2 regions of the Exiguobacterium sp. s16 genome follow, and region 2 is predicted to be linked to the other one. Evidence: a T-box and tRNA genes for the amino acid it is inferred to sense, from the RefSeq annotation. Region 2 holds a T-box; the other holds one or more tRNA genes.
The links. A T-box is a leader RNA that pairs with one kind of tRNA and senses whether it is charged. The one in region 2 lies ahead of argS (arginine--tRNA ligase), so its partner is inferred to be a tRNA-Arg.

Region 1: it encodes a tRNA-Arg, which carries the amino acid that the T-box ahead of argS (arginine--tRNA ligase) is inferred to sense. The anticodon was not compared.

What each region holds. Positions count from the first base shown of each region.
Region 1 is NZ_JACSLM010000002.1:22,168-30,202, reverse strand. Features, by position in the region: gene KNP86_RS03720 (sugar-binding transcriptional regulator) at 1-60, opposite strand, end outside; gene KNP86_RS03715 (glutaredoxin family protein) at 170-427, opposite strand; gene KNP86_RS03710 (RNA polymerase factor sigma-54) at 429-1,574, opposite strand; tRNA gene KNP86_RS03705 (tRNA-Arg) at 1,697-1,769, shown strand; gene clpP (ATP-dependent Clp endopeptidase proteolytic subunit ClpP) at 1,921-2,496, shown strand; gene KNP86_RS03695 (hypothetical protein) at 2,536-2,976, opposite strand; gene KNP86_RS03690 (DUF2179 domain-containing protein) at 3,041-3,556, opposite strand; gene KNP86_RS03685 (hypothetical protein) at 3,652-3,888, opposite strand; gene whiA (DNA-binding protein WhiA) at 3,975-4,928, opposite strand; gene KNP86_RS03675 (gluconeogenesis factor YvcK family protein) at 4,960-5,955, opposite strand; gene rapZ (RNase adapter RapZ) at 5,957-6,829, opposite strand; gene trxB (thioredoxin-disulfide reductase) at 6,955-7,908, opposite strand; gene KNP86_RS03660 (tetratricopeptide repeat protein) at 7,977-8,035, opposite strand, start outside.
Region 2 is NZ_JACSLM010000011.1:36,371-44,405, forward strand. Features, by position in the region: gene KNP86_RS14040 (hypothetical protein) at 8-799, opposite strand; gene KNP86_RS14045 (YycC family protein) at 940-1,104, shown strand; gene pulA (type I pullulanase) at 1,122-3,116, opposite strand; gene KNP86_RS14055 (YajQ family cyclic di-GMP-binding protein) at 3,187-3,678, shown strand; gene KNP86_RS14060 (metallophosphoesterase family protein) at 3,675-4,253, shown strand; gene argS (arginine--tRNA ligase) at 4,291-5,973, opposite strand; T-box leader at 6,026-6,238, opposite strand; gene KNP86_RS14070 (GGDEF domain-containing protein) at 6,391-8,035, shown strand, end outside.

The sequences.
Region 1 (8,035 bases), on a different contig from region 2:
GAGCGTATCGAGCATGTCGGGAACGATTTGCTTCTGAACTTGAATCAGCTGCTGGATCATACTCATTCCCCCTCGACTTAAAGCATGGACAATTTTTGTCCCACTTTTATATTTGCGTCCCGCCGCTACGACTTCATCTTATCAATGACCTTTCCGTCTTGCAACCCCTTCAAACGTTTTTTTTCGATGTAAGCGTATACTTAACAAAATCTTCAACTTTACTGTCATCGTATCGCCCTTGACTAATGACGCGCCCCTCGTGTAAGACGACGGGGATCTCGAACAAGTACTTCGCCTCGAGTTCTTCGTTGCCCGTGATGTCGACCTGCTCGAGTTCGAACGGATAGTCTTCCATGAGCCATTCGAGCATGACGAGTGCCTCCTCGCAGAGCGAACAGTTGGCACGCCGGTATAATGTCAGCACCATGTCAGTCCCCTCCTTTCCATAGTTGTCGTTCCCGCTCCCGCGAGTTCCCAAAACCGAGCGCTTCCCGATAGTTCGCCACGGTCCGTCGTGTCACCGTATAGCCGATCCGGGCCAACTCTCGCATGAGTGCGGCGTCACTCAAAGGTGACGTCTCTTGTTGAATCAGTTCGGCGAGCGCCTTTTTCACCATGAACGGCGATTGCCCATGATCCGTGGACCTGACGAAAAAGTGGCGCCACGCCATGACACCGCCCTCGGTCGCCACATACTTTCCTTGGATGGCCCGTCCGACGGTCGACTCGTGCTTGCCGATCCGTTCGGCGACTTCTTTCCGCGTCAACGGATGCAAGACGAGGTTGCCGTCGAGCCAGTCCGCCTGACGTTCCGCGATGACCGTCCATACTGAATGAAGCGTCGCGTTCCGCATCTCGAGCGTCTCGTGCCACCACTTCGCCTCGCGGTCGTCCCCGATTCGAGTCGCATCGAGCGTTGGGCTGAACCATGTTGTCACAAGCTCACCGTCACGCCGGACGACTTCGAGTTCCGGTACGATATGCTCGGTTCCTTCATATAATATTGGTGTTTTCGGTAACGTCGCCACGATACGGGTCACCCGGTCGAACTCGGCCACCGAGATGTCGAGTCGGCCCGGGATGTCATCAACGTTCGCGTCGAGCGCCTCGAACACGTCCAAGACGAGCGGGTCGTCATGTTCAATCGCATGCCGGTATTGGCAGTCACGCTCATTCTTCGCCCCGATCCCCGTCGGTTCTAAAAACAAGAGCGCCTGGCGTGCCGCCTCAATGTCCGCCACATCGACCTCGAACCGATGGGCGAGCACGAAGTCACTATCAGGTAAGAGGCCGCGGTGGTCTAGCGCGAGGACGAGCCGCTTTTGAAGCATACGTTGGACCTCGTTCCCACTTCCTTCCTCGATCTGTTCGAACAGACGCGACTCGAACCCGCTCGCCGTGTCCTCCACCCATTCGACCGCGCCGCTGCCGATGGCGATGTTCGGGTTCCGCTTTGACAAGCGGCCAAGCTGAAAAGCGATCGCGGTCCGGTCTGCTTCGAGAACCGGAAGACGCCTGACCATGTCCTGGGTCAGCTGTTGCTTTTGAAGTTGCTGTTGTTCTTGGCGTTGCATCGGTCACACCCCTCTCATTTCCTATTGTAGCGAAAGGCGGGAAAACGCGCTCAAAAAAAGTGAGACGAACAGGATTGCTTTTTTAAAAAAACAAATGTATAATAAATCGTGTCAGAGAACATGCACCCGTAGCTCAGGGGATAGAGCACTGGTTTCCGGTGCCAGGTGTCGGGAGTTCGAATCTCTCCGGGTGTATCATAGCAAGAGGTCAGGCAGATGCCTGGCCTCTTTTGTCGTTTTAGAATCGTCAAACCGTGGAATAGGTCAAAAACGATGACTATCGTTTGACCAACATTGACTATAGCGGTATGATATGTTTACAACCTACATAAAGGAGGCAGATTCAATGTTAATTCCAACAGTTATCGAACAAACAGGTCGCGGGGAACGCGCGTACGATATTTACTCACGCTTGCTCAAGGACCGCATCATCTTGCTCGGAAGTGCGATCGACGACAACGTCGCCAACTCGATCGTTGCCCAGCTCCTCTTCCTTGCAGCCGAGGACCCAGATAAGGACATCTCACTTTACATCAACAGCCCGGGTGGTTCGATCACTTCCGGAATGGCGATTTATGACACGATGAACTTCATCAAACCGAACGTGTCGACGATTTGTATCGGAATGGCCGCATCGATGGGTGCCTTCTTGCTCCAAGCCGGTGAAAAAGGCAAACGCTTCGCGCTTCCAAACGCGGAGATCATGATTCACCAACCGCTCGGCGGTACGCAAGGTCAAGCATCGGACATCAAGATCCATGCTGAACGCATCATCAAAATGCGCGAGAAATTGAACCAAATCATGGCCGACAACACAGGCCAGCCGCTTGAAGTCATCGAGCGCGACACAGAGCGCGACTACTTCATGTCAGCTGAACAAGCGAAAGACTACGGTCTCATCGACAAGGTCATGACGCGTTAATGACGCAACCCCATCCTCCTCAGAGGATGGGGTTTTTGTTTACTCTTCGACCTCGACCCCGAACACATAGCGGCTGTCCCCACGCGGCCACTCCCCGCCCGTCTCGAACAAATAGACACCCGGTTCGTCTGGGACGACGGGTTCAGACCGTACGAGCTCACCATCGATGATTTGATGGAATGAGGCGTTCGACGGCTCGGCATGGAACTCGACATCAATCTCGGCACCCGGTTCGACGGGCACGAGCTGCAAGTCGTCCGCTTCCGGCAACCCATGGTCTTCACATACCGCCTCGTCCCCATTGGACCAGCAGAACGTCGACTGCTTCACCTCGGCCGTCACCGACCCGACCCGTACCGTCGGGAGCGGTGGTTTGATCGAGGACTCCGACTTCCAAAACGAGGTGGCGAACAACGCGCCGCCGACGAGAATCAACCCAACCACGACGATCCATAACCCTTTTCGTCTCAATTCGCTCATCTCCTTTGTATTTTGTATTCCCGTTCCACGAAAAAGAACGACCCACTTTTGTGAGTCGTCCCGTTCATTTCGGGCGTCGGAGCCCTTTCATCATATAGCCGCCTTTAAAGTCGATCGGGTCAAATGCGACGAGGAACGCCTTCGGCTCATACTCCTCGACCATTTGCCGCAAATCTTTCATCCGTGTCCGCGCCGCCAACACGTCGAGACGATAACGGATACCGTCACGTCCTTGCCCTTGGTAGTGCGTCACGCCATAACCGCTGTCGCGCATCTTTTGGATGAGCTCGGCCGGAAACTCTTGCGTGTGGACCTGGATCATATTGTAGCCGATGGCAAGCTTCCGCTCGACGTAACCGCCGACGAGAATCCCGAGCCCGAATCCGACCGCGTAGACGATCATGCCGAGCGTCGTCAAATCTTGGAACACGATACCGAGCGCAAAGATATAGATGAGCGTCTCAAGCGTCCCGAACAACCCCGCAATCATCGTTTTTCCTTTGACGAGCATGATGGTCCGAAGCGTCAGCACCGGTACGTAGACGAGTTGTAATACTAGGATGAGCAAGATTTGCCCCATAGGATCGACCTCCATTCGAATTCAATATAACCACTATTCCAAATTTTAAGGCCGGATGCAACCAAAAAAGGCTGACCGCAGTCAGCCTTTCGCAATTATTTGTCTAAGTTATCCACGCTCGTGAGCAGTTCATAATCTTTGCGGATGACCTGATAGATGGCGTTCGTGTCACCTGACAATACTTCTTCCGCGCGCAATTGGTTGAGGAAGAGGCTTGTCGCGAACGTGACGAGGGCGCTTTTCGGGATCCCGATTTGTTTCGCACGCTCCGTGATGACCTGGTCTAAATCAGCGTCGATCGTGAGCGAGATTCTTTTCTTTGCATTCGACATAATCATGAAGCTCCTTTAAGTTACATTTCTAAGTCCTATACACAATTGCTAATTATATAGGAAGAATGGTTTTGGTGCAACCGGGGTCACGATGAGCTGATTTCTTCACCGTTTCGCACCTTGTCCGCGATCTGGTCGATCTTGCGGAGCCGATGGTTGATCCCCGATTTCGAGATCGGTCCCGTCTCGAGCATCTCGCCGAGTTCTTGGAGCGAGACGTCTTGATGGGTGACCCGGAGCTCGGCGATTTCCCGGAGTTTGACCGGTAAGATTTCAAGCCCGACCGTGCGCTCGAGGAACTTGATGTTCTCGACTTGGCGGAGCGCCGCCCCGACAGTCTTGTTCAAGTTCGCCGTCTCACAGTTGACGAGCCGGTTGACCGAGTTGCGCATGTCTTTGATGATACGCGCGTCCTCGAAGTCGAGCATGCCGCGCGTCGCCCCGATGAGTTTCAGGAAGTCCGAGATCTTTTCACTCTCTTTGATATAGAGGATGTGCCCTTTCTTCCGCTCGAGCGTCTTCGCGTTCAAGCCGAAGCGGTTGGCGAGGTCACGGAGCGCCTGGTTATGGTTCTCGTACAGGCTGTACACCTCGAGGTGATATGACGACGTCTTCGGATGGTTGATCGACCCGCCGGCAAGGAACGACCCGCGTAAATAGGCACGGGCGAGGTTCTCGTCACGTGTCATGTCCGAGTTGAGCGTGCGGATCATCTCGTAGTTCTCCCCGAGGATTTCAAGGTCTCGAAGCATCGTCTCGGCACGCTGGGCGACCCGGACGATATAGACGTTGTTCTTCTTCAACCGCATTTTCTTCCGTACGAACAAATCGAGATGATGGTCGTACAGCCGTTTCATGAGGGAATAGATTCGACGTGCGATGGCGGCGTTCTCGGTCGAGACGTCGAGCGTCATCCCTCGCCCTAAAGCGAGCGAGATGACGCCGTTCATCCGGACGAGTGCGGATAGTTCCGCTTTCGCCTCGGCATCGGTCACGACGAGTTGCGTCAATTCTTTTTTGACGTCAGAGGCAAAGCTCATGCCGGTCCCCTCCTTTCTGTTCAATCACAACTTATTTCAGCTCAAGTTCTTGGAACGAGCGTGGTTTCTTGATGCGCAGGACGCGTTGCATGACGAGTCCGGCGATGGCGTCCGAGTCGTGGCGGATATAGTCACGGTTATAGTCGACGATGTCCCCCGCGAGCACGTTCGTGCCGTAATTTCGAAGCTTCTTCCGATCGAAGCGGACTTCTTCCGAGCCGTCCTCGAGGTAACGCTCTAAATAGATGTCCTCGATCGGCTCGTTGTTGACGACGATCGTGTCGACCGTCGACTTGCCGAGATATGCCTCGATCGATTTCAAATGTTTCATCGCGTCATACCCTTTCGTCTCACCAGGCTGCGTCATGACGTTGCAGATGTAGACGACCGGTTTACCCGAGCGGACGATGGCGTCACGCACTTCTGGAATCAAGAGGTTCGGGATGATGCTCGTATACAAGCTCCCTGGACCGAGCACGATCAGATCGGCGTCCTCGATCGCCTCGACGACACCAGCCGCCGGCTTGATGCCTTCCTCGAGCAAGAACAGACGCTTGATTTGTTTCTCGACGAGCGGGATCTTTGATTCACCTTTGACGATCGTCCCGTCCTCGAACTCGGCGGCGAGCGTCATGAGTGTCTCCGTCACCGGGAGCACCTTGCCTTGGGCGTTCAACAGCTGCGACAAGACGTCGACCGCCTTGACGAACGAGCCTTCACAGATGTGCGTCGCCGCCGTCAACATGAGGTTGCCGAGCGAGTGCCCTTCGAGCCCGTAACCGCTGTCGAACCGATACTGCAAAATCTTGTCCATGAGTGGCTCGACCTCGGACAAGGCGAGGATGACGTTCCGGATGTCGCCCGGCGGTAACATATGGAACTCGTCACGGAGGCGCCCCGAGCTGCCCCCGTCGTCCCCGACCGTGACGATGGCCGTGATGTCGAGCGGATAATGCTTCAAGCCCCGGACGAGCGTCGAGAGGCCCGTCCCTCCACCGATGGCCACCACTTTTCTATCGCGTCTCATCTTATTTCTCCTTCGTCGCATGCGCGAGATCGCGATGGACGGTTTTGACGTTATAGCGCTCGGCGAAATGGGCCGACACTTTCTCGGCGAACGTGATCGAACGGTGCTTCCCGCCCGTACAGCCGAAGGCGACGACGACTTGCGTCTTCCCTTCGCGCTTGTACTGCGGCAACAGGAATTCGAGCATGTCGATCAGTTTTTTATAGAACGCCCGCGCCTCGGGGTGCGACATGACGTAATTCTGGACTTCTTCCGTCTGCCCGGTGAGCGGACGGAGTTCCGGGATATAGAACGGGTTCGTGATGAAGCGGACGTCGAACAACAGGTCGATGTCGAGCGGGACGCCGTGTTTGAACCCGAACGACATGAAGTTGACCGTGAACGGGATCCGTTCTTCGTTGAACTGGAGCAAGATGCGGTCTTTGAGCATCTGCGGCTTCAAATCGCTCGTATCGTAGAGCGTATGGGCCCGGTCACGGAACCCTTCGAGCAACGAGCGCTCCATCCCGATGCCGACGAGCGGTGCGTCTTCCGGGGCGAGCGGATGCGACCGGCGCGTCTCCTTGTAGCGGCGCACGAGCACTTCGTCCCGTGTGTCGAGATACAACAAGTGCGGGTGTACGTTCTTCTGTTCCAAGTCGTCGATGACGATGAACAGGCTGTCGATGAAGTCGCGCGTCCTTGTGTCGATCGCGACGGCGATCTTCGGCCGGACCGAGCTGATGACATCGATCAATTGCGGCAAGAGCACCGGCGGCAAGTTATCGACGCAAAAATAGCCGAGATCCTCAAAGCTATTCATTGCGACCGATTTCCCGGCCCCGCTCATCCCGCTGATGATGATCAATTCTTCTAATCCTTTAAAGTCTTCCATGTCACTGACGCCCCCTTAAAATTGACAACCGAGCCGTGTGTGCAGCTCTCTTCTGTCCTTAGTATAACGAACGTCCGAAAAAAAGAGAAGGGATTGCGGTCGCCCGCAATCCCTTCTGCCTCATGTCACGCGTTTTGTTCGTGCAACGCCTCGAGGAGCCCCTCGATATAGTGTTGCGCGTTTTGAGCGGCAATCGATCCGTCGTTCGTCGCGGTGACGACTTGACGGAGCGTCTTGTCGCGTACGTCGCCGGCTGCGAAAATCCCTGGGATCTTCGTCTCCATCGCTTCGTTCGTGACGATATAGCCTTGCTCGTTCGTGATGCCGAGGTCTTTGACGAAACCAGTGATCGGGTTCATACCAATATAGATGAACACACCGTCGATTTCGTGGTCCGACTCGGTCCCATCGACCGTGCTTACGAGACGTGCCCCACCGACTTTACCATCCGCTTCCACGATCTCTTTGAGCGTGTGGTTCCAGATGAAGTCGATTTTCGGGTTGTCGAACGCCCGTTTTTGAAGAATCTTCTGCGCGCGAAGCTCGTCGCGACGGTGAACGATTGTCACCTTGTCAGCAAAACGTGTCAAGAACACGCCTTCCTCGACAGCTGAGTCGCCGCCGCCGATGACGAACAAGTTCTTCCCTTTGAAGAACGCCCCGTCACAGACCGCACAATACGATACACCGCGGCCGCCGAGCTCTTCTTCGCCCGGGACACCGATTTTCTTGTATTGTGCGCCAGAAGCGAGGATGATCGCCCGTGCTTTATAGTCACGGTTGTGCGCGTGGACGACTTTATATTCCGTCTCGTCCGAGATGCTTTGGACGTCGCCATAAGCGTACTCCGCCCCGAATGCTTTCGAGTGGTCGAACATTTTTTGAGACAAGTCTGGGCCGAGGATGCTGTCATAGCCCGGATAGTTTTCGATATCTTCCGTGTTCGCCATCTGTCCACCTGGGATACCGCGTTCGATCATAAGTGTCGATAAGTTGGCACGCGACGCGTAAAGTGCCGCCGTCATTCCGGCTGGGCCGGCCCCGATGATAATGACGTCATAGATTTTTTCTTCTGTCATAATGATTCCACCTCTGCATGAAATTGATTGACTTCAGTATAAGAAACCTAGGGAGGTATCGTCTATCTTTATGCTTGTTCGAGTGTCTGTTTGAACGAACGGATCGTGCCCGTGAGCGTCGCGACGT
Region 2 (8,035 bases):
AGGAGCGTCAACGCTCGAACACTTGAAGCCAACTATGGCAAAAGCGGCGTGGCGTTGACAAGACGACAAGTCGGTCGCCCGGTTCGTCCAATAAGACGACTTTCAGTAATTCAGTTTCAGCACACACTTCAGACGAGAACACTTCGCGATCGCGTTCAAACAGTTGGAACGACGTCATCGATGTGATCGCGGTCGTCTCGCCGATTTGATCGACGATGGCCAGATCGCGGTCACCTCCGTATGGAATCATCCAAGACGCACTCGACGCAACATTCTCGACCACGAACTGTTGATTCGGTTCGTCGTACAGCGTCACGAGGCCCGGTGCCGTGAATCGTTCGAAATCATAGGTCGGCTGATAGGCAAGTTCGATGATACTCCCGAACTCGGGGACCTCTTCGTAGCGGCTATACCGGAACGTGTGGTCGTTCAAGTTCAAAGCGACAATGTCTGATTCGGCCGAGTAAAGAAACAGGTCGTCTCCTGACCAGTGGTGCAGGTTACTGAACCAATCGTCATGAAACGTCCGTGGGATCGGATGACGTTCCATCGTCCCGTTTGTTAAATCCATGACTCCGTATGTCTGTAAATCCCGAAACAGCGCGACGGCTCGTCTGCCATGAGGCTCAATATATAGTGCGCACGGTGCCCATTTCCACTCGAGTTCCCATCGGATTTGGAACGTCTCGTCAAAAAACAGAAAACCGGTTTGCGCCAAATACAACATCCATCCTCCACCAACGCGCTCCAACCATTCAACCGTTTGATGAAATTGATAGTCTGCTACTTGTTTGTACATTTGATCACTTCCTAGTTTCAGCTTAGCAACGCCCCACGCATTTTTCGATTTTGAATGTGTTCACAGAACACATTCTCCATGCGCCTGATTTTCCTGTATACTGGCATTAGCATACCCTGAATGTGAAAGGAGGAACCTCAATGCGCCCACTTCAACTCTCTCCCGAGACGGCGGTCGAGCTTGCTAAAAAGCTGAACGTTCCGCTCGAGGAGCTCATGCATATGCCAAAACACATCATCGTGAAGAAGATGATGGAACTGGAGGCAGCCAAAACTGAAACGAACGAGGAAAAGGAGACGGAATGACGTCTCCTTTTTTTTGGTTACTGCTGTTTGTTCTTGCGTTTTTTCGCGACGTACCAGAGACCAAGGATCGCAAGGGCAGCCCCGCCGGCGACCGCATATTTGCTGTAATCCGGGCGGCGTTCCGTCACGACGAGCGTCGAGAGCGGTGCCACAGTGACATGTCGTTCTTCAAGGAGTCGCGGCGCTGTCAAATTGACGGTATGGTCTTCAACGTGGACCTCGAACTTACCGGCTGGCAGCTTCACCTCGACCGCTTCCTCGAGCCCGTTATGGTAGACGAGGTGACGTTCGACATACCCTTCGACGTGGCGACTCAGTTCAAAGGCGATCACCCCTTCTTCTTCATCGAAGAAGCGCAAATGTTTGCGAATCTGCTCCGTGTTCTCGAGACGGAACAACGGATATTGTTTCCGCAGACTGATCAATCCTTTCACGTATTCGACGCTCGGTGTCTCCTGCTCGGCCCGTGTCCAGTCCAAACGGTTGACGACCTCACCCGAGTTGAAGCTGTTCTCGTCCCCATCTTTTGTTCGGAAGAACTCTTGACCGCTATGCAAGAATGGGATGCCTTGACCGAGCATGACGATCGTTGTCGCGAGGCGATGCCGGCGACGACGTGTCGTCTCGTCATCGTCCGGGTTCGTAACGGCGAGCTTGTCCCAAAGCGTCAAATTGTCATGACACTCAACGTAGTTCACGACTTGGTTCGGTTCATCGGCAAAACTCTGACTTGTCACCGCGCCGGCAATGCCGCGCTTGACGTCCGCCGTCATATCCGCGTTACCGCTGATCCAGCCTGGCAAGTCCTCGATGAACACGTCCCCACGGACGCCGTCGCGAATCGCGTCGTTGAACTGGGCGATACGTGGCATCTTATGGGCGTTATGCTGGTTCGCTTTCTTGCGGACCGAGAGCGGCGTGTCGAGATCCCATCCTTCTCCGGTGACGAGAATCGATGGGTCGATGCGATCGAGTGCTTTCCGGACTTGGTTCATCGTCTTGACGTCATGGAGCCCCATCAAATCGAAGCGGAAGCCATCGATCATGAACTCTTTCGCCCAGTATGAGACACATTCGACGATCAACTTCCGCATCATCGCGCGCTCTGAAGCCGTATCGTTCCCACACGCCGAGCCGTCGGCGAGCGTTCCATCCTCGTTCAAGCGGTAATAGTAATCGGGCACAAACTGACCGAGCGGTGTCGTCAATGCGTCATACGTATGGTTGAACACGACGTCCATGATGACACGGATCCCACGGTCGTGCAGTGCCTGGATCATCGCCTTCACCTCGATGATGCGAGCGGCCGGGTCATCGGCAGACGAGGCGTACGAACCTTCGACGGCGAAATAATGGACCGGGTCATAGCCCCAGTTATAATTCGCCTCGCTCTCACGCGACTCGTTCACCGAACCGTAATCGAAGAACGGCATGAGTTGGAGGTGTGTGACGCCGAGCGCGGTGATATAGTCGAGCGCGGTCGGATAACCGTTCGGCGTTTTCGTGCCGACCTCGGTCATCCCAAGGAATTTGCCACGATGCATGACGCCGCTGTCGGGATGGCTCGTCAAATCACGGACGTGCGCTTCATAAATGACCGCCTCTTGTGAAGAGTGGAAGAGCGGACGTTCTTTGACCCAATGGTCCGGGTTGAGCGCTGACGGGTCGAGCAGACACCCGCGCTTCCCATTGACACCGACGACTTTCGCATACGGATCGAGCGACTCGACACGTTTGCCTTCGACGGTAGCTTCAAACACGTAAAAATATCCTTCGAATGAAGCGCGGTCGAGTTCAAGGACCCACGTCCCTTTCTCGGCCCGTTCGAGCTCAATCCGTTCGAACTTTCGTGCCCGCGGCGTCCGGTATAGTTTTACGGTCATCTCTTCGGCGACTGGCGACCAGACCCGCAACCGGATGATATCACCTTTAAACGTCACCCCGAGGTCTTTGCCGTGATACGCCATATGGTCTAAATCTACATTTGTCTGTTGATCGATAGTATGTTCCATCTCTTTCACTCCTTCACTACTTCAAATCTGCTATCATTATAACAAAACCCTTGTAAAGGATGGATGAAACATGGCAAAAGACAATTCTTTTGATATTGTGTCAGAAATGAACCTCGAAGAAGTGAAGAACGCGATCCAAATCGCCGAGAAAGAAATTTTAAACCGTTACGACTTTAAAGGATCGAAGAGTGAGATGTCACTCGACAACGGCGACCTCGTCCTCGTATCGGATGACGACTACAAGCTCGAGCAATTGAAGGACGTCATGATCTCGAAATTGATCAAGCGCGGCGTGCCGACGAAAAACCTCGACTACCAAAAAATCGAGCGCGCCCTCGGTGGCACCGTCCGTCAGCGCGTCAAGTTGAAGAGCGGCATCGATAAAGACGATGCGAAAAAAATCAACAACGCCATTAAAGAATCAAAATTGAAAGTGAAGTCGCAAATCCAAGACGATCAAATCCGTGTGACGGCCAAGTCACGCGATGACCTCCAAGCCGTCATGCAGCTCGTCCGTGAGCTCGAATTGTCTGTCGATGCCCAATTTACGAACTACCGATGAAGCTCGCCATCATCAGTGACCCGCACGGTTCGTTTGATGATTTGAAGGCCGTCCTCGAGTCGGTCCGGCGTGAGACGGAGCATATCCTCTGCCTCGGCGATTTATATGAATGCCACATTGGCAAAAAGCGACGGAACGAACGGTTCCACGAAGTGTCCGACGTCGTGACGTACGATCCGGATTACGAGGCGCTGCTCACGTTCCCGAGCCTGCGTGGCAATCAAGAAGAACGGATTGACGAGGTGCTCGTCGTGTCGCATCCAGTTAAGACGCGGATTTCATTATTACCGGAACAGACGACGCTCGATGAGGCGTTGTTCTTGCATGGCCATCAAGTGAATTGGAGTCCGGACTGGGAACCGATTGTCGAGAAAGGCAAGTATCCGCTCGTCTTTATCGGCCACAGCCATATCCCGGGGATTTACCGGAAAGGCCGTTCGATTCCCTGGGAAATCGGGAAACCGTTCACATTGAAGAAAAAACGGTACGTCATCAACGTCGGCGCTGTCATCTTCGACCGGGAATGGTGTTTGTACGATACAAAAACCCGGACAGTCACACGAATGAAGGCATAGGAAAAGGGACCCCCTCAAAAGGGTCCCTTATTTGTGCTTACATTTCTTCTGGAGCTTGAACACCGATCAGACGGAGTCCTTCTGTCAATACGATCGTCACCGCTTTGACGAGGGCGAGACGCGACTGTTTACCAGCATCTTCTTCGAGTACACGGACATGGCCGTAATACTTGTTGAACGATTGCGCCAAGTCGAGGACGTAACGGCTGATGATCGACGGTTCACGGCGCTCATGGGCACGTGTGATCACGTGTGGGAACGCGTTGAGCATCGTCACGACGCCCCACGTGTGGTCGTCATCCGCACCCGTGAATGTCGAGCCGTCGTAGTTGCCCTTACGGAGGAGCGAGTTCGCACGCGCGTTCGTGTACTGCACGTACGGGCCTGTCTCGCCTTCAAACTTGAGCATGCTGTCGAGGTCGAACTCGATGTTGTTGATGCGCTCGTTCTTCAAGTCGTGGAAGATGACCGCGCCGACACCGACCATACGTGCCACGTCGTCCGCGTTCGCAAGTTCTGGGTTCTTCTGGGCGATGTTGCCTTGCGCTTTCTCGATTGCTTCTTTCAGCACTTCCTCGAGCAAGACGATGCGACCTTTTCGTGTCGACATCTTTTTCCCTTCTTGCAAAATCAAACCGAACGGCACGTGATGCATGCCATCGACGAAGTCGTAGCCGAGTTTACGGAGGACCGAGAACAACTGCTTGAAGTGAAGCGCCTGTTCGCCGCCGACGACGTAGTTCGCTTGGACGAAGTTATACGTCTCATGACGATAAACGGCCGCTGCCAAGTCACGTGTTGCGTAAAGCGTCGCGCCATCTTTCTTTTTAATCAAGCATGGCGGCAAGTTCTCGTCTTCGAGTGAGACGACCATCGCCCCTTCACTTTCGACGAGAAGGTTCTTCTCTTCGAGCATGGCGACGATGCGGTCCATCTTGTCGTTGTAGAACGCCTCACCGTGGAAGCTGTCGAACTCGACGCCGAGCAAGTCGTATACTTTTTGGAACTCTTTGAGCGACTCGTCACGGAACCATGTCCATAGCTCAGTCGCTTCTTCGTTGCCGTCTTCAAGTTTCTTGAACCAAGCACGGCCTTCGTCCTCAAGTTCCGGTTGCGTCTTCGCCTCTTCATGGAAGTGAACGTAAAGCTTCAACAATTCGGCAATCGGATGCTCACGTACCGCTTCCTCGTTGCCCCATTTTTTATAGGCGACCATCAGTTTTCCAAACTGTGTCCCCCAGTCCCCAAGGTGGTTGACCCCAACGACGTCGTAGCCGTTTTTACGGGCGATCTGGTTAATGGCGTTCCCGATTACCGTTGAACGGAGGTGTCCCATCGAGAACGGTTTGGCGATGTTCGGTGACGAGAAGTCGGTCACGATTGTCTCGTTGCGGGTTGCGTGCGTCGCATAGTCCGCTTTTTCGTCGAGCACCATGTTGATGATTTCTTGTGACACGACGTCACGGCTCAAGAAGACGTTCACGTATGGTCCAGCCGCCTCGACTTTTGTGAACAATTCATCGTTCAAATCGTTCGCGATATCAGTCGCGATCATGACCGGCGCTTTCCGGTAGGCTTTCGCGAGTTGGAAACAAGGGAAAGCAAGGTCCCCGTGTGCCTCATGTTTTGGTTTTTCAATTAGAGCTTCAATTTGGTCGAGCGTCAACTCGTCCCCGATGACACGGGACAAGGCTTCCGCATATTTGCGTTCATAACTCATTACAATTCCTCCTTATAAAATTTTCATAAAAAAAACGCCCTTTGCACAGATGCAAAGAGACGGGATGGCCCGCGGTACCACTCTTCTTGCCTGCTTGACGCAGACCGCTTTATCGGTGATAACGGGGGTCCCCCGGCTACGCCTACTAAGGTTCGGGCAGCATCTCAAAAGTGCGTTTCGCGATGTTTGTCAGCCTAGGCTCTCACCAATCCCTAGGTCGCTTTGTTGACGGAACGATCGTTACTCTCTTTTTCATCGACTTTCGTCTATGTGGTTGAAAAGCAATTTCATTATAGAGGATATTTCATATAGACTCAATGCTAGAATTCCGCCATTATGATGAATAGGCAGGACTCGGGCATGATTGTGCCGAATCTCCTACCATACATATCGAATTTTCCCACATAGGAGGGAACCATGAACCATTTTCGCAAGATGTCCGTCCTTGGTTGGAGCATATGGAGTGTTTTACTCATATCGACGATCACCTTGTTCGCCACAGGCGTATTGAACATACCCGCCATCGAGCCGTTGCCGTTCATCTTGATCGCGCTCCTTGTCATCATTTTTCAAATGGACTCCATCGAACGGAAAGGCGTCTACTTCACGTTTTCGGAAAGTATCGTCCTCATCATTTTCTTGTTTTTTGATTTCGAGACGGCGCTTTTCGTCAATCAGATTGGTCTCCTCGTCTTCCAGTTCGTAAACTTGAAACCGCGCGTCGCGCTTCGACGCTTCCGCTTCACGTATCCTTGGAACGCCATCACGTCTTTCTTGGAGATTGCCATCCCAGCCGGTGTTTACTTGGCACTTGGTGGTGTGACCGGTCTCGGCTTCTATTCTCAAGACTCGTTCCTGCCGCTCGCCGGTTTGATTCTGGCCATCATCTTGAACACGATCGTGCAAAAGTATCAAGTCGGTTGGTGGTTCCGCGTCGACATCCCGGTCCGCGATTTTCTGAGCATCGCGTTTTATACGTATATCGTCAGTCTCGTCTTCATTTTGGCGGCCTCGTTGTTCCGGGAGACGAATTTACTCGTCGTCAGCAGCATCGCTGCCGCGTTGACGTTCTTCATCAAGCGGCTCATCATCCAAAAAGGCCGGCAAGACGCCTTTAAATCGTTGATTGAACAGTATGACGAGGCAAAAGAAGCCGTGTCGTTATCGCAGAGCGAGGCGCAAGCCATCGAAGTGTTTCTCAGTCAATGTGAGCGGCTCAATCACTATGACGAAGGGTTCGTCGAGTTTAAACTGTTCGACCGTACCCTGTACTTTGATTTGAAGACGCGTCAGCCGATTGACCGTCACATCGTGTTCGATTTGCTCGATCACGCTTATCCGAACGAAGCCTCGGTCGAATATGAGATGCGCTTCGAATGGGACGCACCACTGTCGAACGAATTTGACGACGACTATCATAGTTTCATCTCGGTTCGGTCCGAGGAGATCGAAGGGATTCGCACGTGGCTCGTCATGACGGGTGAACACGTCTATGGGTATCCCTCGACCATCCAACGTGAAATCGTCAAACTTCTCAAGTCGTTCAACCGGACGATCAGCCGTTGCCATGAGCGCGACCGTCTTTACACGGAAAGTCGGACCGACAGCTTGACGCTGCTCGCGAATGCACGCGCGTTTTACGAATACGGGATTCAACAAATCTCGGACGGTTCGATGTATCCGATTTCGGTCGCGATGCTCGACATCGACTTTTTCAAAAAAATCAACGATTTGCACGGACATCAAGTCGGGGACAGTGTGCTCCAAGAGTTTGGACGGCGGATTCGCCAGGCACTCCGCACCGAAGATTTTGCCGCCCGTTACGGCGGTGAAGAGTTCATCTTGCTATTGAATCGTTGCGATGTCGAACAGGCAATCGAGATCGCCGAACGGATCCGGCAACAAATCGAGAACAAACCGTTCCACGTCGACGGAATCGATATCCCCGTCACCGCTTCGATCGGTGTCGACACGATTCAGGCGTTCGGTGACAAACGCCTCGACGATACGATCCGGAACGCTGACCGGGCCCTCTACGTCGGCGGGAAGTACGCCGGACGCA